Regions from separate parts of the Bradyrhizobium barranii subsp. barranii genome, predicted to be linked through region 3. Evidence: predicted binding sites of a transcription regulator. Region 3 holds the regulator's gene; each other region holds the start of a gene.

Region 1 (10,364 bases), 1.2 Mb from region 3:
GCGGCGCGCGTCCAGCACCATCGCGGCGGCAGACGGCACGTTCTCGAATTCGTAGGTGATGACGTCGACGTCGTTGGCGAACAGCTCGAGCGCTTCGACGTCGGCATATTCGGCGCAGGTCGCGTTCAGCACGACGTCGAAGGCGGGCGAGTCCGGATCGGGCGAGAATACCTGGCAGCGCAGGCCGAGCCGCGCCGCAGCCATGGCGAGCATCCGCCCCAATTGTCCGCCGCCGAGGATTCCGATGGTGTCACCGGGCTTCAGCTTCACCTGCTTTGCGTCAGTCACGCCTTGTCCTCCGGGCGCTCCGCAACCGCCTCGGTCTGTGCCTTGCGCCAGGCGGCGAGACGGTCGGACAGGGCCGGGTCGGACAATGCGAGCACTGAAGCTGCAAGCAGCGCCGCGTTGATCGCGCCGGCCTTGCCGATGGCGAGGGTGCCGACCGGGATGCCCGCGGGCATCTGCACGATCGAATAGAGCGAATCGATGCCCTTGAGCGTCCTGGATTCGACGGGAACGCCGAACACGGGCAGTTCCGTCAGCGCCGCCGCCATGCCGGGCAGATGCGCAGCGCCGCCCGCGCCGGCGATGATGACCTTGTAGCCTGCCGCCTTGGCGCCCTTGGCGAATGCAAACAGCCGGTCGGGGGTGCGGTGTGCCGAAACGATGCGGGTATCGGCGGCAACGCCGAGCGCTGCGAGCGTGTCGGCGGCATGCCGCATCGTCTCCCAGTCCGACTGGCTTCCCATGATGATGGCGATCGGCGCGGTCATGACGTCAATTGTGCTCGGAAAACAGAAAGATAGGCCAGATTAACGGTTCCGGCCGGTGGCTCGCAAGGCGGTGGCAAGGAGAAGGGAATGCACTATCCTGTCTTGGTGAATCCCCGCAAGCCTTCATTGAGCAGGATGCCCATGAAGAAACCAAAAAGGGCAAGCGCTGCGAAGGCCAAAAAGGGCCGGAAAGCCAGCGCCGGCCGCTCCAAAGCCGCCCCCAGGCGGCTGGCGAAGCGCTCGGCCAAGCCGGCGCGGCGCGGAGCGTCGGCCGCCGACGACACCAGGGCGACCATCCGCGGCTTGCGGAGCAAGCTCAAGGAGGCGGAGCGGCGGGTTGCGGAACTGGAAGCTGCGGCCGACACCGATTTCCTGCTGGAGATTCCGAACCGGCGCGGCTTCGAGCGCGAGCTCGCGCGCGCCATCGCCTACATGAAGCGCTACCGCGCCAGCGGCGCGCTGATCGTGCTCGACGTCGATCGCCTGAAGCCGATCAATGATTCCTTCGGCCATGCCGCCGGAGACGAGGTGCTCAAGGCGATTGCGGCCACCCTGACGCGGCAGGTCCGCGCCTCGGACGTGGTCGGCCGGCTTGGCGGCGACGAGTTCGCGCTGCTGCTCTGGAATCTCAGCGAGACCGACGCCAAGGCGAAGGCCGCGACCTTCGAGCAGGCGATCGACGAATTGTCGTTTGCCTTTCGCGGTCAGCGCGTGACCGCGGGCGCCTCCGCAGGTGTCGCGCTGCTGGGGGCGCAGTCCGATGCAGGCCGCGCGCTGGAGGAGGCTGATGCCGCCATGTATGTGCGCAAGGCGCACCGGCGGCACGAGCCGCTGATCAGGCTGGTCAGCAACTAGGGCACGATCTTCGCGACAAGCGCGGACCGCGTCGCGCGGAGATCATGCTCAAGCAACAACCCTTACAGCGTGGCCAGATCTTCCGGCACGTTGCCGAATTTGCGCAGCAGCGTGGCGTCGCCGAATTCGCCGGTCATGGGATCGCCGCTGCGGCTGAACGCAACCGCGCCGATATGGCCGGCACCGTGCGCCAGGATCTCGGCGCGCCGCAACGCGGCCGCCGAGCTCTGGCATTCCTCCGCGGCGCCCGCGACAGGCGATCCGTCGGCATCGATCAGGAAGGGCATTGCAACGTAGTAGGTCACATCCGACATGGCGTTGCTCCGATGTTGAACTCAGGCGGCGCTGCTGTTGCTCCGCACCTTGCTGCGTGCGGTCTCGGGAATGCAGCCGGCTGAAATCGCCGCCTGTAATTCTTCCAGCTCTGCTTCCAGATATTCGTTGGCCATGATCAGCGCCTTGATGGTGCTGCGCAGATTGCCGTCGCACATCGCGATCGCCTGGTCGCAGGCCTGTTCATAATGGCTGTTGTCGAGAAGGGCGGTTGCCGACATCTGCGTTGTCCTCGGGGGTTTCCTGGGCGTTTCCTGGGGCGGTGGGATGCCCAAATGTTCCTATTTTGTTCTTTTCGAGTCAAGCGGATTCGGATGCGGCGAGCTGCCACGAAAAGGGCCTCGCGGTTCAGGCGATGATGTCCGGCGTGATCTGGTCTTCGATGAACGCGATACGGTCGCGCAACAACAGCTTGCGCTTCTTCAACCGTTGTAACCGCAACAGGTCGGGGGCAGGCGATTGATGCATCGCATCGATCGCGGCGTCGAGATCTCGGTGTTCTTGCTGCAACCGGGTGAGCTCGGCTTCGAGCTCACGCTCGTCTTCATTGGTCATGTTCGCGGTGGCCGAAAACCCGATGGGCGTGAGATTCAAGGCTGTGGATGCCCTGTGGAAATTATCGTCCTTGCGCGCCGTGATCGCAAGCGATCTCGGGCCGCCGCTCACCGAACTCTCGCAAGATATTTCGACGATTCGTTGCGGCGTTGCGCAAGCACATTGATATCATGGATTTTTCCAGCGTGGTTCCTTACTCACGATTCGTTACATATGAATTTTCAAAAATGACGCTGCGACGACGGATACATATCGACAGAACGAATCGGTGATGTACACTTGTTTGCCCGGATCGAATCCAAGGTTTCCCCCTACCGAGGAGGTTTCGAATGACAATTCAGGCACATCTGGTTGAATTGGAACGGAAGCACAAAACGCTCGAAAACGAATTGCACGAAGCTCTCGTGCACCTTTCAACAGACGACCTGCAAATTGTTGAGTTGAAGCGACGGAAGTTGATGGTCAAGGACCAGATCGAGCGTTTGAAGCACACCGGCGACACGCTCCACTAGTAACCCCTGTAACAGTGTAGAGTTGAACTTACCCTTTCATGCAGGGGTGAGAGCTATTGCGCTCATCCCTGCATGAAGGTGCGCAGCGTGCAAAGTTATTTGCGCGGCGCTTGGAGCCTTTCCGCTCCGATTGAAAATCCCCTAGATGCCTGCGAGCTCAGCGACGTGGTCCGCGATCGCGAGCGATGACGTCAGTCCCGGCGATTCGATGCCGAACAGGTTGATCAGGCCTTCGACGCCGTGATCGCGCGGGCCCTGCATCAGAAAATCCTGCGTGGCCACCGCCGGCGGCACGATCTTCGGGCGAATGCCCGAATAGCTCGGCATCAGCGCGCCGTCGGGCAGCGTCGGCCAGTATCTCCGGATCGCCGGATAGAAGCGCTCGGCGCGTGATGGATCGACCTCGTAATTGATCGTCTCGATCCACTCGACGTCGGGGCCGAAGCGTGCCTGCCCGGCCATGTCCAGCGTCAGATGCACGCCGAGCCCGCCTGGCTCGGGCACCGGATAGATCAGGTGCGAGAATGGTGCCCTGGCGTTGCAGCTGAAATAGTTTCCCTTGGCGAGATAGGCCGGCGGAATCCGGTCGATCGGCATGCCGTCGATGTGGCGTGCGACCGTTGTCGCCGAGAGCCCGGCGGCGTTGACGAGCAAGCCGCATTGCAGCGTCATCGGCGCTTCGCCGCCGGCCTCGATCTCGATCACATCGCCGGCTGCCTTGGCGCGGACCAGCGGGGTGTGAAACGCGAAGGCCGCGCCGGCTGCCTCGGCCTCGCCGCGCAGCGAGAGCATGTAGGCGTGGCTGTCGATGATGCCGGTCGATGGCGAGAGCAGCGCGGCGTCGCAGGCGAGCGCCGGCTCCAGCGCGCGCGCGGCCTCGCCGGTGAGCAGCTGCATGTCGAGCACGCCATTGGCCTCGGCATGCGCCTTGATCGATTGCAGCTTCTCGGTCTCCTTGGCGCTGGTCGCGACGATCAGCTTGCCGCAGTTCTTGTGCGGGATGCCGCGCTCGCCGCAGTAGCGGTACAGCTCGTGCTTGCCGCTGACACACATGCGCGCCATCCAGCTGCCGGCGCGGTAATAGATCCCGGCATGGATCACCTCGCTGTTGCGCGAGGAGGTGATGGTGCCGATGGCCTCGGCTTCCTCGAGCACGATCACCTCGCGCCCGGCCTGGGCAAGCTTTCGAGCCACCGCGAGCCCGACCACGCCGGCTCCGATGACGACGCAGTCGACCCTATCCATGGTTGTGCAGTGTATCCATTGAAAGCAACGGTGGCATCAGGCCTGAGAACCACGGCACCGGGCCGTTTTCCATTAAGGAAGCATTTATCATGTCAGGGCAATTGCCGTATTTGGCGTCACATTTTTCTGTTGCGCGTACAGGCGTTTACCCGATCCAAACCCGTGAAGCCAGACAATCCGACGTTGAAAGCGCGGGTGGCTGATGGCTGAGAAGAACTGGCACGTGGGCAGCACGCTTCCGATTGCTGTGCAGGCCGTCGTGTGCCTGGGCAGCGCGGTCGCGCCTGCGCGCGCCTTTGCGCTCTCGGACAGCTTCGCGCCGCCAGGCAAGCTCGATCCCAATTTGGTCTGGGAAGCGCTGATCGGCGGCATCGTCGTCTGTGCGTTCCTGGCCGCCATCGCGCTGTGGATCCATTCCTCGCTGCGCCGCACCAAGCGCTTGCAGCTGCGGCGCAACGCCTTCGTCTCCTCCGCCATGAACAATCTCAACCAGGGCGTGGTGATGACGGATGCGCAACGACGCATCATGTTCTGCAACGACCGCTATCTCGAGATCTACGGCCTGGCGCGCTCGGATCTGTGGACCGGGATGACCGGCTACGACATCCTCGAACTCAGGCGCAAGCGCGACGTCCTCGGCGGTGTCTCCGACGATGAGTTCTACGAGAAGGCGGCGAGCCCCAACGGCCTCATCACCGAACTGCCCGATGGCCGCGCCATCCTCGTGAAATATTTCGTGTTGCCGAACGGCGGCTCGGTCGCGACGCATCTGGACGTCAGCGATCAGCGCAAGCTGTCACGGCAACTCGCCTCCACCAAGCAATTCCTGGAAACCGTGCTGGACCACGTGCCGGCCTGCGTCGCCGCGAAGAACATCGAGGACGGGCGTTACATCTTCGCGAACAGCGCCTATGAACGGTTCTGGGGGTTCTCGCGCGACCACGCCGTCGGCAAGAATGCGCGGGAGCTGTTCGCGCCCATCTCGGCGGCCAGCATCGAGGCGGCCGACAAGGCGGCACTGAATTCGCCGGACGGCCAGTTCCGCAATGAATTCGAGGTCGACCGCGCCGGTGAACGGCGCATGGTTGCCTCGATCCGGATCGTGGTCCGCGACGAGAGCAACAAGCCCGAATTCCTGATGCTCGTGTTCGAGGATATCACCGACCGCCGCTCGCTGTCGCAGGAGCTGGAGAGCACGAAGAAGTTCCTGGAGCTTGTGGTCGACAACATTCCGGTGGCGCTGATCGTGGAGCAGGTCAAGGACGGCCGCTACCTGCTCGCCAATCGCAGCGCGGAGACGATCCTCAACCGGCGGCGCGAAGAGGCCACGGGCCTGACCGCCTCCGACATCTTCAATCCCAAGGAAGCCAAGCTGATCATCGCGCGCGACGAGGCCGCGATCAAGAAGCGCGGGATGATCACCGAGGAGCACCCGATCTCCACCAAGGACGGCCTGCGGCTGTTCCTGACCCGGCGGGCGACCGTGCTCAGCGATGCCGGCGAGCCGCAATATCTGATCAAGACCCACGAAGACGTCACCGATCGCCGGCAGACCGAGTCGCGCATGGCGCACATGGCCTATCACGACGGCCTGACCGATCTGCCGAACCGCGCCGCCTTCCTCCAGGCGCTGACCCAGATGATCGAGGCCTGCGAAGGCACCAGCGAGGAGTTCGCTGTGCTCTGCCTCGACCTCGACGGCCTCAAGGAGGTCAACGACGTCTTCGGTCATGCGCTCGGCGACAAGCTGTTGATCGAGGTGGCCCAGCGGCTTCAGGATTCCGCGCGCGGCGGCGTGGTGGCGCGCCTGTCCGGGGACGAGTTCGGCCTGATCATCGACGGCAAGCAGCCGGAGGCGGGCCTTGCGCTGGCGCAGCAGCTCGGCGAGGCCGTCGCCCAGGAATTTCAGATCGACGGCCGGGCGGTTCGCGCCGGCGTCACCACCGGCATGTCGATCTTTCCGCATAATGGTGCCGACGGCGCATCGCTGCTGGCCAATGCCGGCGCGGCGCTGTTCCGCGCCAAGCAGAAGTCGCGCGGCACGATCGGCCTTTACCAGCCGGAGATGGACCAGCAGATCCGCGACCGCCGCGTGCTGCACCAGGACCTGTCGAAAGCGATCAAGAACGGCGAATTGTCGCTCGCGTTCCAGCCGCAGGGCATCGCGCGCCACAGCGTCGCCGAGAGCGAGATCATCGGCTTCGAAGCGCTGGCGCGCTGGCAGCATCCGGTGCGCGGCCAGGTCTCGCCGGCCGAGTTCATCCCGATCGCGGAGGAGAGCGGCCTGATCGTCGAGATGGGCGAGTGGATTCTGCGCGAGGCCTGCCGCGAGGCGGCGTCCTGGCCGAAGCCGCTCCAGGTCGCGGTCAATTTGTCGCCGGCGCAGTTCATGCACGGCGACGTGGTCGGGCTGGTCCATTCAATCCTGATCGAGACGGGCCTCGCACCCGGCCGGCTCGAGCTGGAAATCACCGAGGGCGTGCTGATCGAGGACTTTGATCGGGGTCTTGCATTGCTGCGCCGGCTGAAGGCGCTCGGCGTGCGCATCTCCATGGATGATTTCGGCAGCGGTTACTCTTCGCTGAGCTATCTCCAGGCGTTCCCGTTCGACAAGATCAAGATCGACCGCGCCTTCATCATGAATCTCGGCCGCAACCCGCAATCGGCGGCTATCGTCCGCGCCGTGATCGATCTCGGCCACGGCCTCGAAATGTCGATCATCGCCGAGGGCGTCGAGACCCTCGATCAGCTCGTCTTTCTTGCCAAGGAGGGCTGCGACGGCGTGCAGGGCTACCTGCTCGGCAAGCCGCTGCCGATCGGCAAATATGCCGGCCTCGTCGGCCGCGCCGAGACCATGGAGCTTGCGCTCAAGACCGGCTAGAGCGTTATCGAGCCAAGCGGATACCGGTTCGCGCAAAGAAAACGCGTCAAAACAAGAATCCAGCGCCCGTTCCGATTTCATCGGAATGGAAATGGCTCTAGTGATGGCGGGCGCTAGCTCCCATTCGACGGCTTCATGGCGGATTACGACCTTGCGATCATCGGCGGCGGCCTGAACGGTGTCAGCCTCGCCCGCGATGCGGCCGGCCGCGGCCTGCGGGTCATTCTGCTGGAGCAGGGCGATCTCGGCGGCGCGGCGTCATCCGCGACGCCGCGGCTGATCCATGGCGATCTGTCGGTGCTGGAACGCCGCGGTTTTTGGCGGGTGCGCCGGGCTTTGGCCGAGCGCCGGACCTGGCTTGCCATCGCGCCGCATCTGGTCCGGCCGATGCGTTTCGTGATCCCGGCCCATTCCGAGGAGCGTCCACCCTGGCTGCTGCGCGCCGGCTTGTACCTCTATGACAGCCTCACCGGTCGGAGCGGCCTGCCTGCCGCGACCACCCTCGACATCACGCATCATCCGGTCGGCAACGCGCTGAAGCGCCCGTTCGGCACGGCTTTCGAATATTCGGACTGTGTCGTCGATGATTCCCGCCTGGTGGTGCTGACGGCGCTGGATGCCGCCGAACGTGGCGCTGCGATCCGGACCGGGGCTCGCTGTGTCCGCGCCGATCGAACCGATACATGGCGCCTCGCGGTGGTCGATCGTGGCCATCGCCGCGTGATCACGGCCCGGGCGCTGGCCAATGCCACCGGCGGCTGGACGTCGATCGTCGCAGAGACCGTGCTGCGCCAGCCGCAGCCTGCCATGGCGGCCATGCAGATGAGCCAGATCATCGTGCCGCGGCTGTTCGAGTCCGATAACGTCTACGTCTTCCAGAACAGCGATGGGCGGCTGATCTTCGCGAGCCCCTTTGAGCGCGATTTCACGTTGATCGGCACGGTCACTCGTGATTTCACCGGTGATCCCGCGATCGTGGCGATGCCTGGGGCCGACGTCAGCTATCTCTGCGAGGCGGCCAGCCGCTATTTCCGCGAGCGCGTCGCGCCCACCGACGTGGTGCGCGTGGTCTCCGGCGTCAACCTGACGCTGGCGTCCGTGCGGCGGCGCGACGGGACGACGCTGTTCCACGCGCGCCGGCGCAAGGCGCCGCTGATCACGATGTTCGGCGGCGACGTCACCACCTCGCGCCTGCGCGCCGAGCGGGCCGTGACGAAGCTGACGCCGTTCTATCCGATGTCGCCGCCCTGGACCGCCAGCGCAGCGTTGCCCGGCGGAGACTTTGCCTGGGACCGTTTCGACACCGAAGTCGACCTCGCCCGCGACCGCTGGCGCTTCCTGTCGGAGCCGCAGGCCCAGCGTCTGGTCGCGGCCTACGGCTCACGCTTGCCGGCCGTGCTCGGCGAGGCGAAGACCCGCGACGAGCTCGGCCCCGCCTTCGGCCCCGAGCTGACCGGCGCCGAAGTGCGCTATCTGATGACCCGCGAATGGGCGCGTTTTCCCGAGGATATTCTGTGGCGCCGTTCCAAGCTCGGCCTGACGATGCCCGCGGCGGATCGCGACGCGCTGGCCATGTTCATGGCGAATGTGAGCTAGTGGCGTAGCCCGGATGGAGCGAAGCGCAATCCGGGAAAGTCTCACCACCGATGGACCGTCCCGGATTACGCTTGCGCTCCATCCGGGCTACGGGACTGCAGTGGAAGTTACCCCCCGAACCGGTTGAGCTGGGGACGATCGGCCGCTAGCGTGCGGCGGAATCGGGGTTGGCAGGGACCATGACGGACGAATTGCCCAAGATAGACGCCGGCGCGGATGCGCTTCCCGCGGCGGGGCAGCCGCTGCTGCGCATCGAGGGCGTCGCCAAGACGTTCGGGACGTTCCGGGCCGTGGACGGCGTGTCGCTCGACATCAAGGCCGGCGAGTTCTTTGCGCTGCTCGGGCCCAGCGGCTGCGGCAAGACCACGCTGCTGCGCATGCTCGCCGGGTTCGAGGCCCCGGACGAGGGACGCATCCTGCTCGGCGGCCGGGACATCGCGCAGGCGCTGCCGCATGAACGCCCGATCAACATGATGTTCCAGAACTACGCGCTGTTTCCGCATCTCTCCGTGCGTGACAACATCGCCTTCGGCCTGAAGCGGGCCGGCATGGCGCGTGCCGACATCGCCACGCGCGCGGCGGAAATGATTGCGCTGGTGAAGCTCGAGGGGCTGGAGAAACGCAGGCCCGACCAGCTCTCCGGCGGTCAGCGTCAGCGCGTGGCGCTGGCGCGTGCATTGGCGCGCCGGCCGCAGCTTCTGCTGCTCGACGAGCCGCTGGCCGCGCTGGACAAGAAGCTGCGCGAGAGCACGCAGGGCGAGCTGATGGAGCTGCAGCGCCGGCTCGGCATGACCTTCATCATCGTCACCCACGATCAGGAGGAAGCCATGACCATGGCGAGCCGGATCGGCGTGATGAAGGCCGGGAGGCTCGCCCAGGTCGCGAGCCCCCGTGAACTCTACGAAGCGCCGCGCTCGCGCTGGATCGCGGAGTTCGTCGGCGACATCAATCTGTTCGACGGCGAGTCCAAATTGCGCGACGGCCATCGTCTGATCATTGGCACGCGTGATGCGGGTGCGCTGGTGGTGGCCGAGCCGCGCGAAGGCGTCGGCGCGGGAAAATTGTCGGTCGCGATCCGCCCCGAGAAGGTCAAGCTGTCGCGTCGCGGCCCGGTGAGCGAGGCCGGTCGTGAGACGGCGATCAACAGCCTGGACGGCGTGGTCGCCGACATCTGTTATCTCGGCGGCACCACTACCTACAAGGTGAAGCTCGATGCCGGCGGAATCGTGCAGGCGTCGGTCCCCAACAGCGCGCGCCTCGACGTCGACGCCTACAGCCTGAACCAGCGTGTCGTCGCCTGGTTCACGCCCGACGACTGCATGGTGCTGCAATCATGAGCTCGCGCCGCATCTTCGCAAGACCGGCGCGCTTTGCCGCGATCGCGCCCTATGTCTGGATGCTGCTGTTCTTCCTGGTGCCGTTCGGCTTCGTGCTCAAGATCAGCCTGTCGCAGACAGCGATCGCACAGCCGCCTTACGAGCCGGTGTTCGACCTGATGGCGGGATGGGAGGCGCTCAAGGCAGCGTTCGCCGCGCTGTCGATCGACAATTTCAAGCTGCTCGCCTCAGACGACATCTACGTGTTCGCCTATGTGCGCAGCCTCACCGTCGCCGT
Region 2 (10,364 bases), 160 kb from region 3:
GGTCGCGACCAAAGCACTGGATCAGTCGATCGCGCGTGCCGAGGCCGTGCAGACCAAGGCGCTCACCAACCTCATCGTGCAGTCGCTCGCGTTTCTGCTCGCGCTCGCCGTGACCCTCGCCGGCGTCTACGTGGTGCGCAATCGACTGATGCGCCCGGTCCGCGCCATCCTCGACGCCATCGCGCGAATCAGCGCCCGCGATTACGCGACGCCGGTGCCGCGGTCGAAATATCCCGACGAGTTCGGCACCATGGCTGCCGCGCTCGAGAGCCTGCGCGAGAGCGCGGCGACCGCCGAGCGGCTGGGCCAGGAACGCGAATCGCAGCAGGCGTTGCAACTCGCCCGCTCCGGCACCGTGGACGACGCATGCCGCAGCTTCGACGACACCGTGCAGGCGGTGATCCACAGCGTCGCTGCGTCGGCGAGGGAGCTCGATGCCACCGCGACCGATGTGCGCACGCTGGTATCAGAGTCGACCAGCCAGACCGCGGCAGTCTCTTCCGCAGCCGAGCAGGCCACCAACAATCTCGAGACCATCGCGGCCGCGACCGAGGAACTCTCCGCATCCGTCGGCGAGATCTCCGCACAGGTGCAGTTGAGCGCCCGCGAGGCGCGCGAGGCGGTGTCGCAGGCCGAGCGGACTAACGCGACGGTCGAGATCCTCGATCAGACCGCGAGCCGGATCGGCGAGGTCGTGAAGATGATCAACGCCATCGCCGGCCAGACCAACCTCCTGGCGCTGAACGCGACCATCGAAGCGGCGCGTGCGGGCGAGGCCGGCCGCGGCTTTGCCGTGGTCGCCGGCGAGGTCAAGAGCCTCGCCGCGCAGACCGCAACCGCAACCGAAGAAATCTCGCGCCAGGTCGAGGAGATCCAGGGCGCGACGGGCCAGGCCGTGACCGCCATCCGCTCGATCGGGGGCGCCATCAGCGGCATCGACGAGAAGATGACGGCGATCGCAGCCGCCGTCGAGGAGCAGCGCGCGGCCACCACCGAGATCTCACGCAACTTCCAGCAGGCAGCCCAGGGCACCCGCGAGGTCACCGACACCATCGGCAGCGTCGCCAGGCTCAACCAGGAAACCGGCAACGCCGGCACGGTGCTGTCCGAATCCGTGAAGAAGATGTCGGGCGATGCCGATCGTCTTCGCGTCGCGGTCGAGGGCTTTTTGGGGGCCGTGAAGACCGCATAACCTCGATCGTCATCCGTCTAGGCGTCGCGCGAACGGCATTGCCGCCGCTTCACGTGGCGGGTACATCTGTGGCGCTGCGGGAGTGCAGCAACAGACGTATCAAGGATGGAGAGTTCGATGCCGGTCACCCCACACAAGGCCCAGCGCCCCTATCGCGGCGTGTTCCCGGTCGCGCCCACCATCTTCGACGAGCGCGGCGAGCTCGACCTCGAGGGCCAGCGCCGCTGCATCGATTTCATGATCGATGCGGGCTCGAATGGTCTCTGCATCCTCGCCAATTTCTCCGAGCAGTTCGTGCTCACCGATGCCGAGCGCGAAACCGTGATGCATGCGGTGCTGGAGCATGTCGCGGGCCGGGTTCCCGTGATCGTCACCACCACGCATTTCAGCTCCGCCGTCTGCGCGGCGCGCAGCCAGCAGGCGGAGGCGGCGGGGGCCGCCATGGTCATGGTGATGCCGCCCTATCACGGCGCGACCTTCCGCGTGCTCGAGAAGGGCATCGTCGAATTCTTCAAGGTGCTCTCCGGCGCGATCAACATTCCGATCATGATCCAGGATGCACCGGTGGCGGGCACGCCGCTGTCGGTCGAGCTGCTCGCGCGGCTGGCGCGGGATTTCGCCAACATCCGCTATTTCAAGATCGAGGTGCCGGGCGCGGCTGCAAAGCTGCGCAGCCTGATCGAGGCGGGCGGCAAGGATATCGAAGGCCCGTGGGACGGCGAGGAAGCCATCACGCTGCTCGCCGATCTCGACGCCGGCGCCACCGGCGCGATGACGGGCGGCGGCTATCCCGACGGCATCCGCCAGATCATCGATCCCTATTTCGCCGGCAAGCGCGAGGAGGCAAAGGCCGCCTATGAGCGCTGGCTGCCGCTGATCAACTACGAAAACCGCCAATGCGGCCTGATCGCCTGCAAGGCCATGATGCAGGCCGGCGGCGTGATCAAATCGGATGCCGTGCGGCATCCGCTCCAGCCGCTGCACCCGGCGACGCGGGCAGGGTTGCTGGAGCTGGCGAAGGAGCGGGATGCGCTGGCGTTGCGGTGGGGCAAGTAGCGCTGTACCCACTCGGTTGTCGCGAGGTCTCTCGGCAGTCCCCGCCTACGCGGGGGCGACGCCGAGTGTGAGGTGCGCGCTGGCCTGATCCCGCCGGTTTCCGTCTGGCTGAGGGCGTCGAATTAGCGCGGTTCGGGCGGTTTTCCGCACGCCGGCGATGACATATTGTACGCTCCTTGCACGCTCGCCAACCAGGTCCGCGGAGCTTCTCAAGACGTCGCTGAGCAGCTCTTCATTATGCCGCTATTCCGAGCCAGGTTGGAGCGAGCCGACGAAACAGGGAGGCAGTGCCATGACGATGAGGCCGGATCCCACCTTCCACGCATCGCCCAAGCTGGCGATGGAAGCACCTGCAGAGAACTTTGCCTACACGCTGCTGCTCAGTCCGGATTTCTCAAAACCGGATGCTCTCGCGGTCATCGACGTCAAGCCGGGATCGCCGACCTACAGCCAAATCGTCCACACGGTGACGATGCCCAACAAGGGCGATGAGTTTCATCACTTCGGCTGGAACGCCTGCTCCTCCGCCTTGTCGCCGCTCGCCGGACATGCCTTCATCGAGCGGCGCTATCTCATCATCCCCGGGATACGCTCGTCGCGGATCTACATCATCGATACCAAGCCCGATCCGACCAAGGCCAAAATCCACAAGATCATCGAGCCCGAGGAAATCTTCAAAAAGACCGGCTACTCGCGGCCGCATACGATCCATTGCGGGCCGGACGGCGTCTATGTGAGCACGCTGGGCGGCGGCGGCAAGGACGGCACCAACGGGCCTCCAGGCGTCTTCATCATGGATTGCGAGACGTTCGAGGTCCTTGGGCGATGGGAGATCGATCGCGGTCCGCAGACGCTGCACTATGATTTCTGGTGGAACCTGCCGCGCGACTACATGGTGACGAGCGAATGGGCGTTGCCGCCGCAGTTCGAGAACGGGATCGTCGCGGAAGATCTGCTGGCGAACAAATATGGCCATCGTCTCCACTTCTGGGATCTCCGCGCCCGTCGCAACGTGCAGACCATCGACCTCGGCGCCAATCATCAGATGGCGCTGGAGGTGCGGCCCGCGCACGATCCGGTTCGCGAATACGGCTTCGTTGTGTGGTCGACACCACCAACCTCGAAGCATCGATCTGGACCTGGTGGCGCGAAGGCGGAAAATTCCATGCGGAGAAGACGGCGACGATTCCGCCCGAGCCCGCGCCAAAGGAGCAGCTCCCGCCGCTGCTGCAGGGATTTGGCGCCGTGCCGCCGCTGGTGACCGACATCGACCTGTCGATGGATGACCGGTTTCTCTATGTCTCGTGCTGGGGCACCGGTGAAATGCGCCAGTACGATGTGAGTGATCCGCGAAAGCCGAAGCTTGCCGGCTCGGTTCACATCGGCGGCATCGCGCGCCGCACGCCCCATCCGAACGGCAAGGCATTTGCGGCCGGTCCGCAGATGGTCGAGATCAGCCGCGACGGCAAGCGCGTGTACTGGACCAATTCGCTGTATTCCACCTGGGATGACCAATTCTATCCCGACGGGGTTCCGGGCGTGGAAGTCATGGCCAATGTCGGCCGCGACGGCGGCCTGGAGCTCGCCAAGGACTATTTCGTGAGCTTCCCCGACGGATATCGTGCGCACCAGATCAGGCTGGAGGGCGGCGATTGTTCGACGGACTCCTTTTGCTACCCGTCGGCCTAGGCTGGCAGCACGGGAGTTGGCCGCTCGGCTGGCTGTGGCTCGCTCTTGTTGCGAGCGGTCTCTATCACGGCGTCAATCCGGGAATGGGATGGCCGCTCGCCGTTTCGGCCGGGCTCATGGACAAGAGCCCGCGCGCGCTGTTCCGTGCGTTGTGGGCTCTGGCGGCCGGACATCTCCTGGCAACACTTCTCGTGCTGCTGCCGTTTGCGTTCCTGCTCGTCCTGGCCGAGTGGCAGCGTTCGATCCAGCTCGGCGCGAGCCTTCTCGTCATCGGCTTCGGCGTCTATCGGCTGATCGAGCGGCGCCATCCGCGCACGCTGGCACGAATTCCGCCAACGCAACTGGCGCTCTGGTCATTCGCCGTTGCCATTGCTCACGGCGCGGCCTTGATGCTCGTGCCGATCTATCTCGGGCTCTGCCAGGCCTTCGAGCTCGATGCCGGCCATGAGGCGGCGGGCGCGCTGATGAAGGCAAGTCTTCTGAAGACGAGTCTCGGGATGGCGGTGCTGGTGTCCCTGGTGCACGTTGTCGCCATGGTCAGTGCCGGCGGATGTCTGGCGTGGCTGGTCTACCGCTATCTGGGATTGAGGTTCGTCGCGCGAAGCTGGTTCAATCTGGATGCAATCTGGGCGACCAGCCTCATTCTGGTTGGCGCCGTGGCGCTCGCCTTCAATCTCGCGAGCTGGCGCTGAGGCCTATTTCGCCAACGCCCACTCGCCGACAAGGCGGAAGCGCGCTTTGGTATCATCCTGCTTGAACAGCGCGATCCGGTCGATCGCCAGCGTATCGAGACCGAGCGCCGCAAACCTCGCGCGCAGCATCTCCAGGATCGGCCCGCGCCGTTCTGCATCCAGCCGTCCCGTCAGCGTCATGTGGAAGCGGAATTCTTCCATCACGTAAGGGTAACCCCAGCGGTCGAGATAATCGCGCTGGCGCTCGCCGAGCTTCTCGGGTTTGCGCCGCGCGCGGTCTTCCGCCGTCATGGGCGCGCGGAAGTCGTCGAATTCGCGGACGCAATCGGCGGCAAGTTGCTGGAGCGCACCCACCGGCTCCGTCGGAATCACCGCGATGAAGCCGCTGATGGAGTCGACGACCGGGCGGATTGACGGCATCGGTCGCGCCTTGCCGGCAAAGGCCGCGCAGGCTGCGACGAGCTCGGCTTCAGTTCTGCCGGGCGCCAGCGCCATCGGCGCCTTCAGCGTGCCGTGGAAACCGTATTTGCGGGGATCGGCCGTGACGTCGCGCCAGTCCGGCGCAACACGCGATGCGTCGGCAGGGAACGGCATCTCGTCGCCGGTGTAGACATCGTAGCCGAGCAGCTCGGCGCCGAAGCAGGTGAGGGCGCTGTCGGCGCCGGCGGCAAAATAGATCGCGTAGCGGGGAAAATCTGTCATCGCCCGAGCATAACCGGTTCAGGCCGCAACAACAGCTTCGCGCGGCGTCGCCGCCGCAGCGAGCAGTCGCGTCGCATCGGTGAGATGCACCAGCTTTCCGCCTGATACCACCGCGATCAGCCGCGGCCGCAGCGGCACGCTGTCGTCGACCAGCAGCATGTCGGCGCGGCATCCTTCCGCGAGCACGCCGCGATCGGCAAGGCCGGTCGCGCGGGCCGGTCCCGCGGACACCAGGTTCCAGGACTCGGTCAACGGCAGCACACCGTCCGCGGCGAGGCGGAACGCGGCGAGCAGTTGCGCGGGATAGTAATAGTCCGACGCCAGCACCGAGCAGAGCCCCTTCGCGATCATGTCGGACGCCCGGGTCCAGCCGGTATGGCTGCCGCCGCGCACGACATTCGGCGCACCGTAGACGATGGCATCGCCCTGGCTTGCAGCCGCTCGCGCGGTCTCCTCGTTGATCGGAAACTCCGCGATGTCAGCGCCCAACTCGCGAAACTCCTGCCGCATCGCCGGCGTCGCATCGTCGTGCGAGAGCATCCGCACCTCGGCCGCGCGAGCAGTTGCGGCAAGCCGCGACACGGAAGCCGGCACTTCACTGGCCCGCGAAAGCACACGCTCGACCAGCCGGTCGAATTCCTCGCCCGAGAGGCCGGTGCGCTCGACCATGCGGTTGCGCTTGCGCGGCTTGGCCATGTCGGCAACGGTGCCGTCCATGTGGTCGTTGAAGGCGAACAGGTCGACGCGGCCCTCGGCGAGCCACTGGCCGATCTCGGCCTCTGCATCGAAATTGTAGGTCTCGTGCCGCAGGTGGAAACGGGTATCGGCGGCGAATTGCGGGCGCTGCCGCTCGATCGCCTCCATCAGGGCGCGCGCATTGCCGGCGCTGCGCAGGCCCGGCTCCCACGAACAGGTCGTGGCGTGAAACACCGTGGTGATGCCGTTGCTGATCGCCTGGCGGTCACTGTCGGCGAGCGCGACGTCGATCGGGAAGTCGACGCCGGCGCGCGGCATCATCTGGCGCTCGAAGGCATCGCCATGCAGATCGACGATGCCGGGCAGCACCAGCAGGTTGCGCGCATCGATCGCCAGCCGCGCACGGCCGCGAGAGGCATCGACCTGCGCAATGTCCGCGCCGGACACCAGAATGGAAGTTTCGACGAGCTCGGAGCCGATCAGGGCCCGGCCGCCCTCAAGGAAGATGTCTGTCAAGCGACCACGCTTCGTTTGCTGGCAGGGGAACGGGTGAGGGAGCTTGCCCGTGCTTCATATGCCGAGAGGAAATCTTCAATCCCGAGTTTGCGGAAATCGGGCAGTGCTTCACGCAATTTGTCGTGATCCCAGTCCCACCAGGCGAGTCGGGCCAGCCGTCCGGCGACGTCTTCCGAGAACCGCCGCCGCACGATGCGCGCCGGATTGCCGGCGACGATGGTGTAGGCCGGCACGTCCTTGGTGACGATGGCGCCCGCCGCGATCACCGCGCCGGTGCCGATGTTGCGGCCCGGCAGCACGATCGCGCCATGGCCGATCCAGACGTCGTGGCCGATATGAACGTGATGCTGGCGCCGCCAGTCGAAGAACTCGGTGTCGTCGCTCTCGCCTTCGAAGTAGGCGCTGGAACGATAGGTGAAATGCGCCTGCGTGGCGCGATGCATCGGATGATTGCCGGGATTGATGCGCGTCATCGCCGCGATCGAGCAGAATTTTCCGATGGTGGTGTAGGTGATCTGGGCGTCGTTCACGACATAGGAGTAGTCGCCCATCGTGACTTCAGTGAGGATCGTGCGCGCACCGACTTCGGTATAGGTGCCGAGCCTGGTCTCATGCAGCTTCGCCGAAGGGTCGATGGTCGGTTGAACCGAGAGCGCCTTGCCGGCCATGCTACATCCGATAGGTCGAGGGCGGGCGTACCTCTTCGAGCGCCCTGATGACAACGTCATGACGATGCGATGACAGGGGAAGAGGTGTGTAGGATCGCCGCACCGCGATCCGCGTGTCACACAAGTGTCAAGTGCCGGCGCTAGCGGTGGCAGCCAGCTACTCTGGAGCCCTCTATGCTGGTGGTTGAAGGTCTGACGTGCCGCTTCGGCGCAAAAGCCGCGGTGGACGACGCTTCGTTTCAAATCTCCCCCGGCGGCTTCGTCGGTGTGATCGGGCGCTCCGGCGCCGGCAAGTCGACCATGCTGCGCATGATCAATCGCCTGGCGACGCCGACGCAGGGCCGTATCCTGTTCGACGGCCTCGACGTCACCGCGCTGCGCGGCAAGGAGCTGCGGCAGTGGCGGGCGCGCTCGGCGATGATTTTCCAGCAGTTCAACCTGGTTGGCCGGCTCGATGTGCTGACCAACGTCCTGATGGGGCGTCTTGCCACGATGCCGGCCTGGCGCTCGCTGACGCAGACATGGCCCGAGCACGACAAGGCGCTGGCGATGTCGGCGCTAGAGCAGTTCGATATCGCCTCGCTCGCCGCCCAGCGTGCCGACCAGCTCTCCGGCGGCCAGCAGCAGCGCGTTGCGATCGCCCGCGCGCTTGTGCAGCAGCCCGACATCATCCTCGCCGACGAGCCTATCGCCTCGCTCGACCCGCGCAACACCAAGATCGTGATGGATGCGCTGCTGCGCATCAACAAGCATTTCGGCATCACCGTGCTCTGCAACCTGCATTCGCTCGATCTAGCCCGCACCTATTGCGATCGCCTGATCGGCATGGCGCAGGGGCGCGTGGTGTTCGACGGCGCGCCGGCCGAATTGACCGACCACGTCGCGCGCGAGCTCTACGATCTCGAAGCCTCCGACGTCATGGGCGGAATGCCCGTGCCGGCGCCTGAGGGCGTGCCGGCGCTCGGAACGGCCGCGGCCGCCTGAGCCGCGCCTGTAGTTGCCAATTTTTGCGTCAACCGACCCCAACCGATGAAGAGGGTATCATGATCACTCGCAGACTCGTTCTTGCCGGCGCCGCCGCGCTCGCGTTCACGACCTCGGCCTCCGCCGACGACTGGAAAGCCAAATATCCCGAACTGACCTTCGCGGTCATTCCGGCGGAAAACGCCTCGGGCGTGACCGAGCGCTGGGCGCCGTTCATGAACTATCTCTCCAAGGAATTGGGCGTGAAGGTCACGCTGCGCATCGCCAACGACTACGCCGCCGTCATCGAGGGCCAGCGCGCCGGCAACATCCATATCGCCAGCTACGGCTCGGCGTCGTTCGCCCGCGCCCGCCTGACCGGCGTCAAGACCGATGCCTTCGCCAACGACATCAACGCCGACGGTTCGACCGGCTACTACTCGGTGTTCTTCGTCAAGGCGAGCAGCCCCTACAAGAGCGTCGACCAGCTCAAGGGCAAGAACCTCGGCCTCGTCGATCCGAACTCGACCTCCGGCAACAACGTGCCGCGCTTCGAGCTCGACAAGATGGGTATCACGGACGCCGACACCTATTTCAGCAAGGTCGTCTTCACCGGCAGCCACGAGAACGCGATCCTGGCGCTGGCGCAGGGCACGGTCGACGTTGCGGCCAACCAGTGGACCAGCGATGACGATTCCACGCTGGCGCAGATGCTGACCAAGGGCATGCTGAAGAATGCCGACGGCTCGCCGATGAAGAAGGACGATTTCCGCATCATCCACAAGTCGGCACCGATCATCAACGGCCCCTACGCCTACAATTCCGACCTGCCGGAAGATGCCAAGGCGGCGATCGCCAAGGCGTTCTTCGACGCGCCGGCCAAGGACAAGGCGGCCTTCGATCGCCTCCAGGACGGCCAGAAGAAGGGTTTTCATCCCGCCACCACCAAGGACTGGGATGGCACGATCGAGCTGATCAAGTTCGTCGATGCACTGCGTAAGAAGAAGGCGTCCTGAGTTTCGGGACGATAGCACTGGAGCCGGGTCGATGGACCCGGCTCTTTCTCTTTGATCGACCACCTTTCCTGGCCAGATGACCGTCGCGGTTTCGATCCTTCCCGAGCAGCAGCTCGCCGTGCTGAACGCGGCCTATCGCCAGGCGGTCGCGCGCAAGCGACTCCGACTCCTGTTGGGGCTGGTGATCTTTGCCGCAGCGCTGTTTCTTGCCGCGATCGGCGCGGAAGTGAACCTGCGCACCTTCTTTGCCCATTTCGGCAATTTCATCAGCTATTTCGATCGCATCCTCACGCTGGACAGCGGCCAGCGGGTTTGGACCGATGCTGGCGAGTGGCTGTGGGGCTGGCGCAAATGGCTGAAGATGCTGGGCGAGACGCTGCTGATCTCCTATGTCGGCACGCTGATCGGCGCGACCTTGGCCTTCGCCTTGAATTTCTTCGCGGCCGAGAACACCTCGCCGTCGCCCTGGCTGCGCTTCGTGGTGCGTCGCCTGCTCGAATTCGCCCGCACCGTGCCGGGCATCGTCTTCGCGCTGATCTTCGTCATCGCGTTCGGCCTCGGGCCGATGGCCGGCGTGCTCGCGATCGCGATCCACACCACCGGAGCGCTCGGCAAGCTGTTCTCCGAGATCGTCGAGAACGCCGACATGAAGCCGGTCGAAGGCATCCGCTCGACCGGCGCGAGCTGGCTCTCCTGCATGCGCTTTGCGATCGTGCCGCAGGTGACGGCGGGCTATGCCAGCTACGCGCTGCTGCGCTTCGAGATCAACGTCCGTGAAGCCTCCGTGATGGGTTTCGTCGGGGCCGGCGGCATCGGCCAGGAGCTCGTCGTCGCCATCCGTAAGTTCTATTACTCCGACGTCAGTGCCATCCTGCTCACCATCATCATCACGGTCTTCATCATCGACATCACCACGGGCTGGCTGCGCGGCCGTCTGTTCGGCAAGGAGGCACGGACGTGACGAGGCCGCAGGAGGTCGACACGCGAGAGCTTCGCGCGCGCTACCCCGATGTGTTCGACCGCCCCGCTTCGGCGCGGCTCGCGATGCCGGCGATGATCGTCGCGGCGTTTGCGATTCTGGTCTACGGCCTCGTCGATCTCGACTTCTCCCCGTCGCGATTCTTCGCAGGGCTGAGCCAGCTCGGCTGGATCAGCCTGATGATGATCCCGCCCG
Region 3 (10,364 bases):
ATCGCGGGGCTGGTCGCCTATGTGGTCTGGGTCTGGACCCAGCCGCGGGTGGTCGGCCGCGGGCCATGGACCGTGGTGCTGCCGGGCGGCCCGCTGACGCTGCTCCAGATCGCCATCGGCATCATCGATCTCGGCTTCTGTGCGCTCGCGATGTACGTGCTGGTCCCGGACGAGCCCAATCTCGGCTTCGTCGTGGTGGCGGTGATCTTCGTCTCGGCGACGTTGCTCGGTTTCGCCAGCCACTCGCCGGGAGGACTCGGCGTGTTCGATGCCGCCATGCTGGTCGGCCTCTGGCAGATGGACCGCGAGGAACTGCTGGGTGGCATGCTCCTGTTCCGCGTCCTCTATTATCTCTCCCCCTTCGTCATATCTGTAATCTTGCTGACGTTTCGCGAGGTTATAATCGGCGCTCGATCGAAGCGCTTGCAGCAGGCGGCGCTCAAGCTCGACCCCGGCCCGGCGCGTGAAGCCGCCTATGTGAGAGAGCGCAGCGACACCGGCGCCTGACCGGCGCATCCCCTTAGGAGAAGCCCGCCCCGATGGCGATCGACGCCCCATCTTCTCCCTCCGCGCAGCCCTGGTCCGACCGGCTGCGGCATTCGACCGTCATCCTGATCGCCGCGGCGCTGGCGCTGTCGGTGGTGGTCTCGCTCGGCGAATTGTCGGTGATGCGGGCGGCGACCGTGTTCCTCTGCATCGCGGCCGCGGCGCTGATCCCCTGGCGGCTGCACGACAACGCCGCCTCGCGCGACGACACCCGCCGCGTCAACCCGGTCGAGAGCGCGGCGGTGGCCGCGGTCGTCGCCGGCATGCCGGATCCGGCGGTGCTGCTCGACCGCGCCGGGCGTGTCATCCATCTCAATGCCGCCGCCGCCCAGCTGGCGCCGGCGCTGCGCAAGAACGAGCTCGCCCAGTTCGCGCTGCGCTCGCCGGAGATCATCACGGCGCTGCGGGAGTCCATTGCGACCACTGAGCCGCGGCGCACGACCTATCTCGACCATGTGCCGGTCGACCGCTGGATGGAGCTGACCATCACGCCGGTGCCGGTGCCGACCTCCTTCGGCGGCGCCGACAAATGCATGCTGATGACCTTCCACGACCAGACGCCGCTGCGCCGGGTCGAGGAGATGCGCGCAGACTTCGTCGCCAATGCCAGCCACGAGCTGCGCACGCCGCTCGCCGCGCTGTCAGGCTTCATCGACACGCTCCAGGGCCAGGCCAAGGACGATCCCAAGGCACGCGAGCGGTTCCTCGGCATCATGCACAATCAGGCGACCCGGATGGCGCGCCTGATCGACGATCTGCTCTCGCTGTCGCGGGTCGAGCTGTCGGCCCATGTGCGGCCCGACACCCTGGTCGACCTGCTGCCGATCATCTTCCAGGTCGCCGACGGGCTCGAGCCGCTGGCGCGGGAGCGCCAGGTCGAGGTCGAGACCCATCTGCCTGAGACCCCGGTGATGATTGCGGGCGACCGCGAGGAATTGCTCCGCCTGTTCGAGAACCTGATCGAGAACGCCCTCAAATACGGGGCGTCGGGCGGACGTGTCATCGTGTCGCTGGCCGCCGCGGCAGCCACTGATGGAGCTCAGGAAATCCGGGTCCTGGTCCGCGATTTCGGACCCGGCATCGCGCCCGAGCATCTGCCGCGACTGACCGAGCGGTTCTACCGGGTCGACGTCGGCGACAGCCGCTCGCAGGGCGGGACGGGGCTCGGATTATCGCTGGTGAAACATATTCTTAACCGCCATCGCGGCCGGCTTTTGATCGAGAGCGTGCCCAAGCAGGGCGCCGTTTTCACGGCCTGTTTTCCCCAGGCGAAGACCGCGGCTCCAACCTGATATTCAAGCGATTTCAATCGCTTGGCCGTGTCATCCAGCTGTCACGAAACCTTCGTAAAAGCACAGCCGACCGCTCCTAAAGGGGCGGCACGGGGAGCGCGATCGGGCGCGGATGGCGCTTCGCTCCCCTGTATGGAGACCACCATGAATTTCATCAAAACTATCGTCGCTGCCGGCTTGGTCGCCGCATCGGCGACGGCGGCGTTTGCTGCCGACATCACGGGTGCCGGTGCGACGTTCCCGTTCCCGATCTATTCCAAGTGGGCTGACGCCTACAAGAAGGAGACCGGCAACGGTCTGAACTACCAGTCGATCGGCTCCGGCGGCGGCATCAAGCAGATCCAGGCCAAGACCGTGACCTTCGGCGCCAGCGACGCGCCGCTCAAGGCCGAGCAGCTCGAGAAGGACGGCCTCGTCCAGTGGCCGATGGTGATGGGCGCCATCGTTCCGGTCGTCAACATCGAGGGCGTGAAGCCCGGCGAGCTGGTGTTCGACGGCGAGACCCTGGCCAGCATCTATCTCGGCAAGATCACCAAGTGGGACGACGCCGCGATCAAGAAGCTCAATCCGAACGTGAAGCTGCCGTCGGACGCGATCACCGTGGTCCGCCGCTCGGATGGTTCGGGCACCACCTTCAACTTCACCAACTATCTCGCCAAGGCCAGCGCGGACTGGAAGAGCAAGGTCGGTGAGGGCACCGCGGTCGAGTGGCCGGTCGGCGTCGGCGCCAAGGGCAACGAAGGCGTGTCGGGCAACATCAGCCAGACCAAGAACTCGATCGGCTACGTCGAGTACGCCTATGCCAAGCAGAACAAGCTGACCTACACCGGCCTCGTCAACAAGGCCGGCAAACCGGTGCAGCCGACGGTCGAAGCCTTCCAGGCGGCCGCTTCCAACGCCGACTGGGCCAAGGCTCCCGGCTACTACGTCATCCTGACCGACCAGCCCGGCGACAAGTCCTGGCCGATCACGGCGGCGACCTTCATCCTCATGCACAAGGATGCCACCGACAAGGCAGCCTCGCAGGAAGCCATCAAGTTCTTCCGCTGGGCCTTCAAGAGCGGCGGCAAGGCGGCTGAAGAGCTCGACTACATCCCGATGCCGGACCCGGTCGTCCAGCTGATCGAGAAGACCTGGGCTGCCGAGATCAAGAGCTAAGCGCTCTGTGTCCCGGACTGGGCGCCGGGATCTCACAAGACCTCCGCTCCGGATCGGCCTCGCGCCGCATCCGGAGCGCAAGACCAACAACAAGACCGACAACAAGCGTATATCAAACGGGCACAGGGGATCGGCGTGGCAGAGATGGCCGTTCAGAGCGATGTAATCGACGACGCCGGACCGTATGACCGCGCCAAGGCCTTGGGCGCCTTCAAGCTCGGCGACCTCACCTTCTACTGGATCACGCGGCTGTCCGCGATCTCGGTGCTCCTCATCCTCGGTGGCATCATCATCTCGCTGATCGTCGGCGCGTTCCCGGCGATGAAGGAATACGGCTTCGCCTTCCTGTGGACGCAGCGCTGGGCGCCGTCGGCAGATCCGCCCGTGCTCGGCGCGCTCGGCCCGATTTACGGCACGCTCATCACCTCCTTCATCGCGATGGCGATCGCCATTCCGGTCGGTCTCGGCATTGCGATCTTTCTGACCGAGCTCTGCCCGCAATGGGCGCGCCGCCCGATCGGCATGGCGATCGAGCTGCTCGCCGGCATTCCCTCGATCATCTACGGCATGTGGGGCTTCTTCGTGCTCGGCCCGTTCCTGGCCAACACGTTCCAGCCCTTCATGATCAAGATCTTCGACGGCGTCCCGGTGCTGGGCGCGATCTTCGCAGGCCCGCCGTCCTATCTCAGCCTGTTCAACGCGGCGCTGATCCTCGCCATCATGGTGCTGCCCTTCATCACCTCGATCTCGGTCGACGTGTTCAAGACGGTGCCGCCGGTGCTCAAGGAAGCCGCCTACGGCGTCGGCTGCACCACCTGGGAAGTCGTGCGCAGCGTGGTGATCCCCTACACCCGCGTCGGCGTCATCGGCGGTGTCATGCTGGCGCTCGGCCGCGCGCTCGGCGAGACCATGGCGGTGACCTTCATCATCGGCAACTCGTTCCGCATCTCGTCGTCGATCTTCGCCCCGGGCACCACGATCTCGGCGGCGATCGCATCGGAGTTCGCCGAGAGCGACGGCCTGCACCAGTCCGGCCTGATCTTGCTCGGCCTGCTGCTGTTCGTGCTGACATTCTTCGTGCTCGCGGCTGCACGGTTGATGCTGATGCGTCTTGAAAAGAAGGCGGGGAAGTAACATGAACCCGATCTACGCACGCCGCCGCCGCATGGACATCGTCATCCGTGTGCTCTGCCTGGCTGCCGCTGCCTTCGGCGTCACATGGCTCGCGCTGATCCTGATGACGCTGCTCTACAACGGCATTGCCGGCCTGAACCTGGAGCTCTTCGTTGCGGACACGCCGCCTCCGGGCTCGACCGAGGGCGGCCTGCGCAACGCCATCGTGGGTTCGATCATCATGACCGTGCTCGGCGTCGGCATCGGCGCGCCGCTCGGTCTGTTCGCCGGCACCTATCTCGCCGAGTACGGCCGCAACGACCGCCTGACCTCGGTGATCCGCTTCATCAACGACATCCTGCTCTCGGCGCCCTCGATCATCATCGGCCTGTTCATCTATGGTGCGGTGGTGGTGCCAATGCGCGGCTTCTCGGCGATTGCCGGCGCACTCGCACTCGCGGTCATCGTCATCCCGGTGGTGCTGCGTACCACCGAGGACATGCTGCTGCTGGTGCCGAACGCACTGCGTGAGGCGGCCTCGGCGCTCGGCCTGCCGCGCTCGCTGGTGATCAAGCGCATCGCCTATCGCGCGGCGCGCTCGGGCCTCATCACCGGCGTGATGCTGGCCACCGCCCGCGTCGCCGGCGAGACCGCGCCGCTGCTCTTCACCGCGCTGTCGAACCAGTTCTTCAGCCTGGGTCTGAACAAGACGATGGCGAACCTGCCGGTCACCATCAACAATTTCGTGCAGAGCCCCTACGCCTACTGGAAGCAGCTCGCCTGGAGCGGCGCGCTGCTCATCACCCTGACCGTTCTTGCCCTGAATATTGGCGCGCGCATTCTGAGCGCCGAGAGGACCGCAAAATGAGTGATCTTTCCGTACGATGAGCGCGGCCGGTGGTTTGCCCCAGGCGCCGGTGCTGCCCGAAGCTCCGGCCAAGGTGACGGTGCGCAACCTCAATTTCTATTACGGCGAGCACCACGCGCTGAAGAACATCAATCTGGCGCTCGGCACCAACCGCGTCACGGCGTTCATCGGCCCGTCGGGCTGCGGCAAGTCGACCCTGCTGCGCATCTTCAATCGGATGTACGACCTCTATCCGGGCCAGCGCGTCACCGGTCAGCTCATGCTCGACCAGACCAACGTCCTCGACCCCAAGCTGGACCTCAATTTGCTGCGCGCCCGCGTCGGCATGGTGTTCCAGAAGCCGACGCCGTTCCCGATGACGATCTACGAGAACATCGCCTTCGGCATCCGCCTTTACGAGAAGATCTCGAAGTCCGAGATGGACGACCGCGTCGAGAAGGCGCTGCGCGGCGGCGCGCTGTGGAACGAGGTCAAGGACAAGCTCAACGCCTCCGGCCTGTCGCTCTCCGGCGGCCAGCAGCAGCGCCTCTGCATCGCCCGCACGGTCGCGGTGCGGCCCGAGGTGATCTTGTTCGACGAGCCCTGCTCGGCGCTCGACCCGATCTCGACCGCCAAGGTCGAGGAGCTGATCCAGGAGCTGTCCGAGAACTACACGATCGCGATCGTCACCCACAACATGCAGCAGGCGGCGCGCGTCTCCGACAAGACCGCCTTCATGTATCTCGGCGAGCTGATCGAGTTCGACGACACCAGCAAGATCTTCACGTCGCCGACCGACCGGCGCACGCAGGATTACATCACCGGCCGGTTCGGCTGAGGAGACGGAACATGGGTTCTGAACATACCGCAAAGGCCTTCGACACCGACCTCCAGGAGCTCACGCGCCTGGTCGCTGAGATGGGCGGCATCGCCGAGCGCATGATCGTCGATTCCGTCGACGCGCTGATCCGCCGCGACGTCGCGCTCGGCCAGCGCGTCGTCACCATCGACGCCGAGCTCGACGCGCTTCAGAAGAAGATCGAGGAGCGCGCCGTGCTCACCATCGCGCGCCGCCAGCCGATGGCGGTGGATCTGCGCGAGATCGTCGGCGCCATGCGCGTCGCGACCGATCTCGAGCGGATCGGCGACCTCGCCAAGAACATGGGCAAGCGCGTCGCGGCGCTGGAGACGGATTTCCATCCGCTCAAGCTGTTCCGCGGCCTGGAGCACATGACCGACCTCGTGCAGCAGCAGGTCAAGTCGGTGCTGGACGCCTATGCCGCGCACGATCTGCCGGCGGCGATGGCGGTGTGGAAGGGCGACGAGGAAGTCGACGCCATCTGCACCTCGCTGTTCCGCGAGCTCCTCACCTACATGATGGAGGATCCGCGCAACATCTCGTTCTGCATCCATCTGATGTTCTGCGCCAAGAACATCGAGCGCATCGGCGACCACGCCACCAACATCGCCGAGACCGTGTTCTACATGATCGAGGGCCAGGCGATCACCGACAAGCGGCCGAAGGGCGACATGACGACCTTCGCCACGACGGTCCCGAACACTTAAGGAGCGACGAACACCATGGGCGCACGCATTATGGTGGTTGAGGACGAGGAAGCTCTCACCGAGCTTCTCCGCTACAACCTCGAAGGCGACGGCTATGACGTCGAGACGGTGATGCGCGGCGACGATGCCGACACCCGCCTCAAGGAGCATATCCCCGATTTGATCGTGCTCGACTGGATGCTGCCGGGCCTCTCCGGCATCGAGCTGTGCCGGCGGCTGCGCACCCGGCCCGAGACCAAGCAGCTCCCGATCATCATGCTCACCGCGCGCGGCGAGGAGAGCGAGCGGGTGCGGGGCCTTGCGACCGGCGCCGACGACTACATCGTCAAGCCGTTCTCGGTGCCGGAGCTGCTGGCACGCGTGAAGGGCCTGCTCAGGCGCGCCAGCCCCGAGCGGCTTGCCACGGTGCTCGCCTATGGCGACATCGAGCTTGACCGCGACAAGCGTCGCGTGGCGCGTTCGGGCCGGCCGATCGATCTCGGTCCGACCGAGTATCGCCTGCTGGAGTTCTTCCTGGAGCATCCCGGCCGCGTGTTCTCGCGCGAGCAGCTGCTCGACAGCGTCTGGGGCCGTGACATCTACATCGACGAGCGCACCGTCGACGTCCATATCGGCCGCCTGCGCAAGCTGCTCAATCTCGGCCGCGAGCAGGACCCGATCCGCACCGTCCGCGGCGCGGGCTACGCACTGGACGATCGCTTTGCGAAGGCGGAGCAGGCGTAAGGGGTTGCTGTGGCAGACGTGATTTAGCGGGCTGCCACCGCATCCTCAATGTCGTCCCTGCGAACGCAGGGACCCATACCCACAGGGAGTGGTTTGGCGACGACTCGGAGTGATCATCCCGCGCAATAACTACGCGCCGGGATTATGGGTCCCTGCGTTCGCAGGGACGACACCGAGTGAGTTGAGCCGTCACGCGTGACGGCGCCGTCTTCGTAGTCAGCTAATCCGATACCTCAGCGCGGACCCGGCTTCGCCGGCGCGCGCCGGCGATCGGCCGCGGGCTGATACGCCACGCGCGAGTGCTGGGCGCAGTAGGGCAGGCCGGAGAGCGCCTTGCCGCCGCAGAAGAAGAAATCCGGGCTCGAGGGATCGCCGACCGGCCAGTGGCAGGTCGCCTCGTTCAGCTCCAGCAGCGACAGCCGCTGGCTCATCGGCACGACGTTGTCGTAGGTGACCGGTTCGGCCTCGACCTCGACTTCGAAGGCTTGCGCCAGCGCGGTGTTGCCGCGTGCGATCGGGCGGGTCACCCGCATCATGTGCTGCGCCGGACGCGCCTTGCGCGGCCGCGGCGCTGCCGATGAAGGGCTCTTGGCGCGGCCCGACAGGCCGAGCCGGTGCACTTTGCCGATTACGGCATTGCGGGTCACATTGCCGAGTTCAGCGGCGATCTGGCTGGCCGAAAGTCCGGCCTCCCAGAGCTTTTTCAGCTGCTCGACGCGATCATCCGACCAGGTCAAAACGGTCATTGCACCCTTTCCTTCGCCGGCGCCTGCCATCCTGGCGGCCGCACGGCGAATGCCTAAGCTTCGAAAAACCCGTGCCGCCAGAATCCCTTAAGGCTCGCCGGGCGCACCAGATGCGCCCGAACGCTTACGCCGGTACATGAGGACTTAGAGGATCAGAGCTGCTGCACGAGATGTCGTATCTGACAAGCCAAACGCTACAATATGGCGTGACTCACGCGCAAGAGTCCGCCGACTCGCTTCCACATGTTCCGTGGCGGAAATACGCAAAATCGCCACCGCAAGACTACGGATTCTGCGTTTCGCGAGGCTTTCCGGGCGGCATTGACACCGGTTTCACCAGGCATAAGATAGTCATACGTGCCGCCCTTAAAAGGCGGCACGTTTCGTTTTCCGGGCCGGTCAATGGTGCGTTGCGCAATGCACGCTCACACCGTCCGCAACATTCAAGTGATCGTCATGACTAACAGCGCAGCGCCGCATTTGCTCCCCGTTTTCGCGAGGTCCGACCTCGGTTTCGAGCGCGGTGAAGGCTGCTGGCTGATTGCGACCAATGGCGATCGCTATCTCGATTTCACCTCGGGCGTGGCGGTGAATGCGCTCGGCCATGCTCATCCTGCGTTGGTCAAGGCGTTGCAGGAGCAGGCCACCAAACTCTGGCACATGTCGAACCTGTTCCAGAGCCCGGACGGCGAGAAGCTCGCCGCGCGTCTGTGCAACGAAAGCTTCGCGGACTTCGTGTTCTTCTGCAATTCCGGCGCCGAAGCGCTGGAAGGTGTGATCAAGCTCGTCCGCCATCATCACTTCTCCAAGGGCCATCCGGAGCGTTACCGCATCATCACCTTCGAAGGCGCCTTCCACGGCCGCACGCTGGCAACGCTCGCCGCGACCGGTTCGGCAAAATATCTCGAAGGGTTTGGCCCGCCGATGGACGGCTTCGACCAGGTCCCGCATGGCGACATCGAAGCCGTCAAGAAGGCGATCGGTCCGCAGACCGCCGGCATCCTGATCGAGCCGATCCAGGGCGAGGGTGGCGTGCGTTCGGCAACGCCCGCCTTCCTGAGGGCGTTGCGCCAGCTCTGCGACGAGAAGGGCCTGCTGCTCGCGTTCGACGAGGTGCAGACCGGCATGGGCCGCACCGGCGATCTGTTCGCGCATCGCCGCACCGGCGTCACGCCTGACGTGATGTCGCTGGCCAAAGCGCTCGGTGGCGGCTTCCCGATCGGCGCGGTGCTGGCGACCGCGGACGCGGCTGCCGGCATGGGGCCCGGCTCGCACGGCTCGACCTTCGGCGGCAATCCGCTCGCGATCTCGGCTGCCAACGCCGTGCTCGACGTCATGCTCAAGCCCGGCTTCTTCGATCACGTGCAGAAGATGTCGCTGCTGCTCAAGCAGAAGCTCGCCTCCGTGATCGATCGTTATCCTGACATCGTTAGCGAAGTGCGCGGCGAAGGCCTTCTGATCGGCATCAAGGCCGTGGTGCCGTCAGGCGATCTCGGCGCGGCATTGCGCAACGAAAAATTGCTCACGGTCGGCGCCGGCGACAATGTCGTGCGCTTCCTGCCGCCCTTGATCGTCACCGAAGCCGAGATCGAGGACAGCGTCGGGCGGCTCGAACGCGCCTGCGCCGCGATCTCGTCCAGTCAGACCAATCGGGCGGCAAGCTGATGAGCAAGTCCCCGAAGCACTTTCTGGATATCAACGAGCTCCCGTTGTCGGAGCTCAAGAGCATGCTCGCGGCCTCCTCCGCCATGAAGGCGAAGCAGAAAGCGCACCAGCCGGTGAAGCCGCTGGAAGGCAAGACGCTGGCGATGATCTTCGAGCGTCCCTCCACGCGCACCCGCGTCTCGTTCGACGTCGCCATGCGCCAGCTCGGCGGCGAGCCGATCATGCTGACCGGCGCCGAGATGCAGCTCGGCCGCGGCGAGACCATCGCCGACACGGCGCGCGTGCTGTCGCGCTATGTCGACGCCATCATGATCCGCATCCTCAATCACGAGGCCCTGCTGGAGCTGGCGGAATATGCGACGGTGCCCGTCATCAACGGCCTGACGCGGCGCTCGCACCCTTGCCAGGTGATGGCCGACCTCATGACCTACGAAGAGCATCGCGGCCCGATCGAGGGCAGGACGGTGGCCTGGACCGGCGACGACAACAACGTGCTGGCGTCCTGGGCGCATGCCGCCGAGCGCTTCAAGTTCAAGCTCAATGTCGCGACGCCGCCGGAGCTTGCGCCGAAAAAGGTGATGCGGGACTTCATCAAGGCCACCGGCGCGCCGATCGTGCTCGGCACCGATCCCGAGGCCGCCGTGAAGGGCGCCGACTGCGTCGTCACCGACACCTGGGTGTCGATGGGTGACAAGGAAGGCGAGCACC

The links. The regulator PhoB, encoded in region 3, activates phosphate uptake and scavenging genes when phosphate is short. The targets are predictions, from matches to a motif close to TGTCATNNANCTGTCAT.
Region 1: a site for PhoB is predicted at 2,744-2,760, ahead of J4G43_RS09840 (YdcH family protein). Genes of this name have one in related genera too.
Region 2: a site for PhoB is predicted at 7,270-7,286, ahead of phnC (phosphonate ABC transporter ATP-binding protein). Genes of this name have one in related genera too.

Annotation. Positions count from the first base shown of each region.
Region 1 covers NZ_CP086136.1:2,000,204-2,010,567, forward strand. The annotation lists gene J4G43_RS09810 (5-(carboxyamino)imidazole ribonucleotide synthase) at 1-288, opposite strand, end outside; gene purE (5-(carboxyamino)imidazole ribonucleotide mutase) at 285-773, opposite strand; gene J4G43_RS09820 (GGDEF domain-containing protein) at 915-1,628, shown strand; gene J4G43_RS09825 (hypothetical protein) at 1,691-1,942, opposite strand; gene J4G43_RS09830 (hypothetical protein) at 1,964-2,182, opposite strand; gene J4G43_RS09835 (YdcH family protein) at 2,310-2,516, opposite strand; gene J4G43_RS09840 (YdcH family protein) at 2,846-3,028, shown strand; gene J4G43_RS09845 (NAD(P)/FAD-dependent oxidoreductase) at 3,170-4,273, opposite strand; gene J4G43_RS09850 (sensor domain-containing protein) at 4,476-7,154, shown strand; gene J4G43_RS09855 (glycerol-3-phosphate dehydrogenase) at 7,290-8,750, shown strand; gene J4G43_RS09860 (ABC transporter ATP-binding protein) at 8,930-10,087, shown strand; gene J4G43_RS09865 (ABC transporter permease) at 10,084-10,364, shown strand, end outside.
Region 2 covers NZ_CP086136.1:943,758-954,121, forward strand. The annotation lists gene J4G43_RS04600 (methyl-accepting chemotaxis protein) at 1-1,192, shown strand, start outside; gene J4G43_RS04605 (dihydrodipicolinate synthase family protein) at 1,310-2,248, shown strand; partial or broken gene J4G43_RS04610 (selenium-binding protein SBP56-related protein) at 2,541-3,937, shown strand; gene J4G43_RS04615 (hypothetical protein) at 4,021-4,629, shown strand; gene J4G43_RS04620 (DUF1045 domain-containing protein) at 4,633-5,331, opposite strand; gene J4G43_RS04625 (alpha-D-ribose 1-methylphosphonate 5-triphosphate diphosphatase) at 5,350-6,543, opposite strand; gene J4G43_RS04630 (LbetaH domain-containing protein) at 6,540-7,211, opposite strand; gene phnC (phosphonate ABC transporter ATP-binding protein) at 7,386-8,195, shown strand; gene phnD (phosphonate ABC transporter substrate-binding protein) at 8,255-9,190, shown strand; gene phnE (phosphonate ABC transporter, permease protein PhnE) at 9,267-10,151, shown strand; gene phnE (phosphonate ABC transporter, permease protein PhnE) at 10,148-10,364, shown strand, end outside.
Region 3 covers NZ_CP086136.1:784,187-794,550, forward strand. The annotation lists gene J4G43_RS03830 (lysylphosphatidylglycerol synthase domain-containing protein) at 1-507, shown strand, start outside; gene J4G43_RS03835 (ATP-binding protein) at 540-1,838, shown strand; gene pstS (phosphate ABC transporter substrate-binding protein PstS) at 1,983-2,996, shown strand; gene pstC (phosphate ABC transporter permease subunit PstC) at 3,141-4,130, shown strand; gene pstA (phosphate ABC transporter permease PstA) at 4,132-4,977, shown strand; gene pstB (phosphate ABC transporter ATP-binding protein PstB) at 4,994-5,794, shown strand; gene phoU (phosphate signaling complex protein PhoU) at 5,806-6,522, shown strand; gene phoB (phosphate regulon transcriptional regulator PhoB) at 6,538-7,245, shown strand; gene J4G43_RS03870 (GcrA family cell cycle regulator) at 7,479-7,991, opposite strand; gene J4G43_RS03875 (aspartate aminotransferase family protein) at 8,448-9,656, shown strand; gene argF (ornithine carbamoyltransferase) at 9,656-10,364, shown strand, end outside.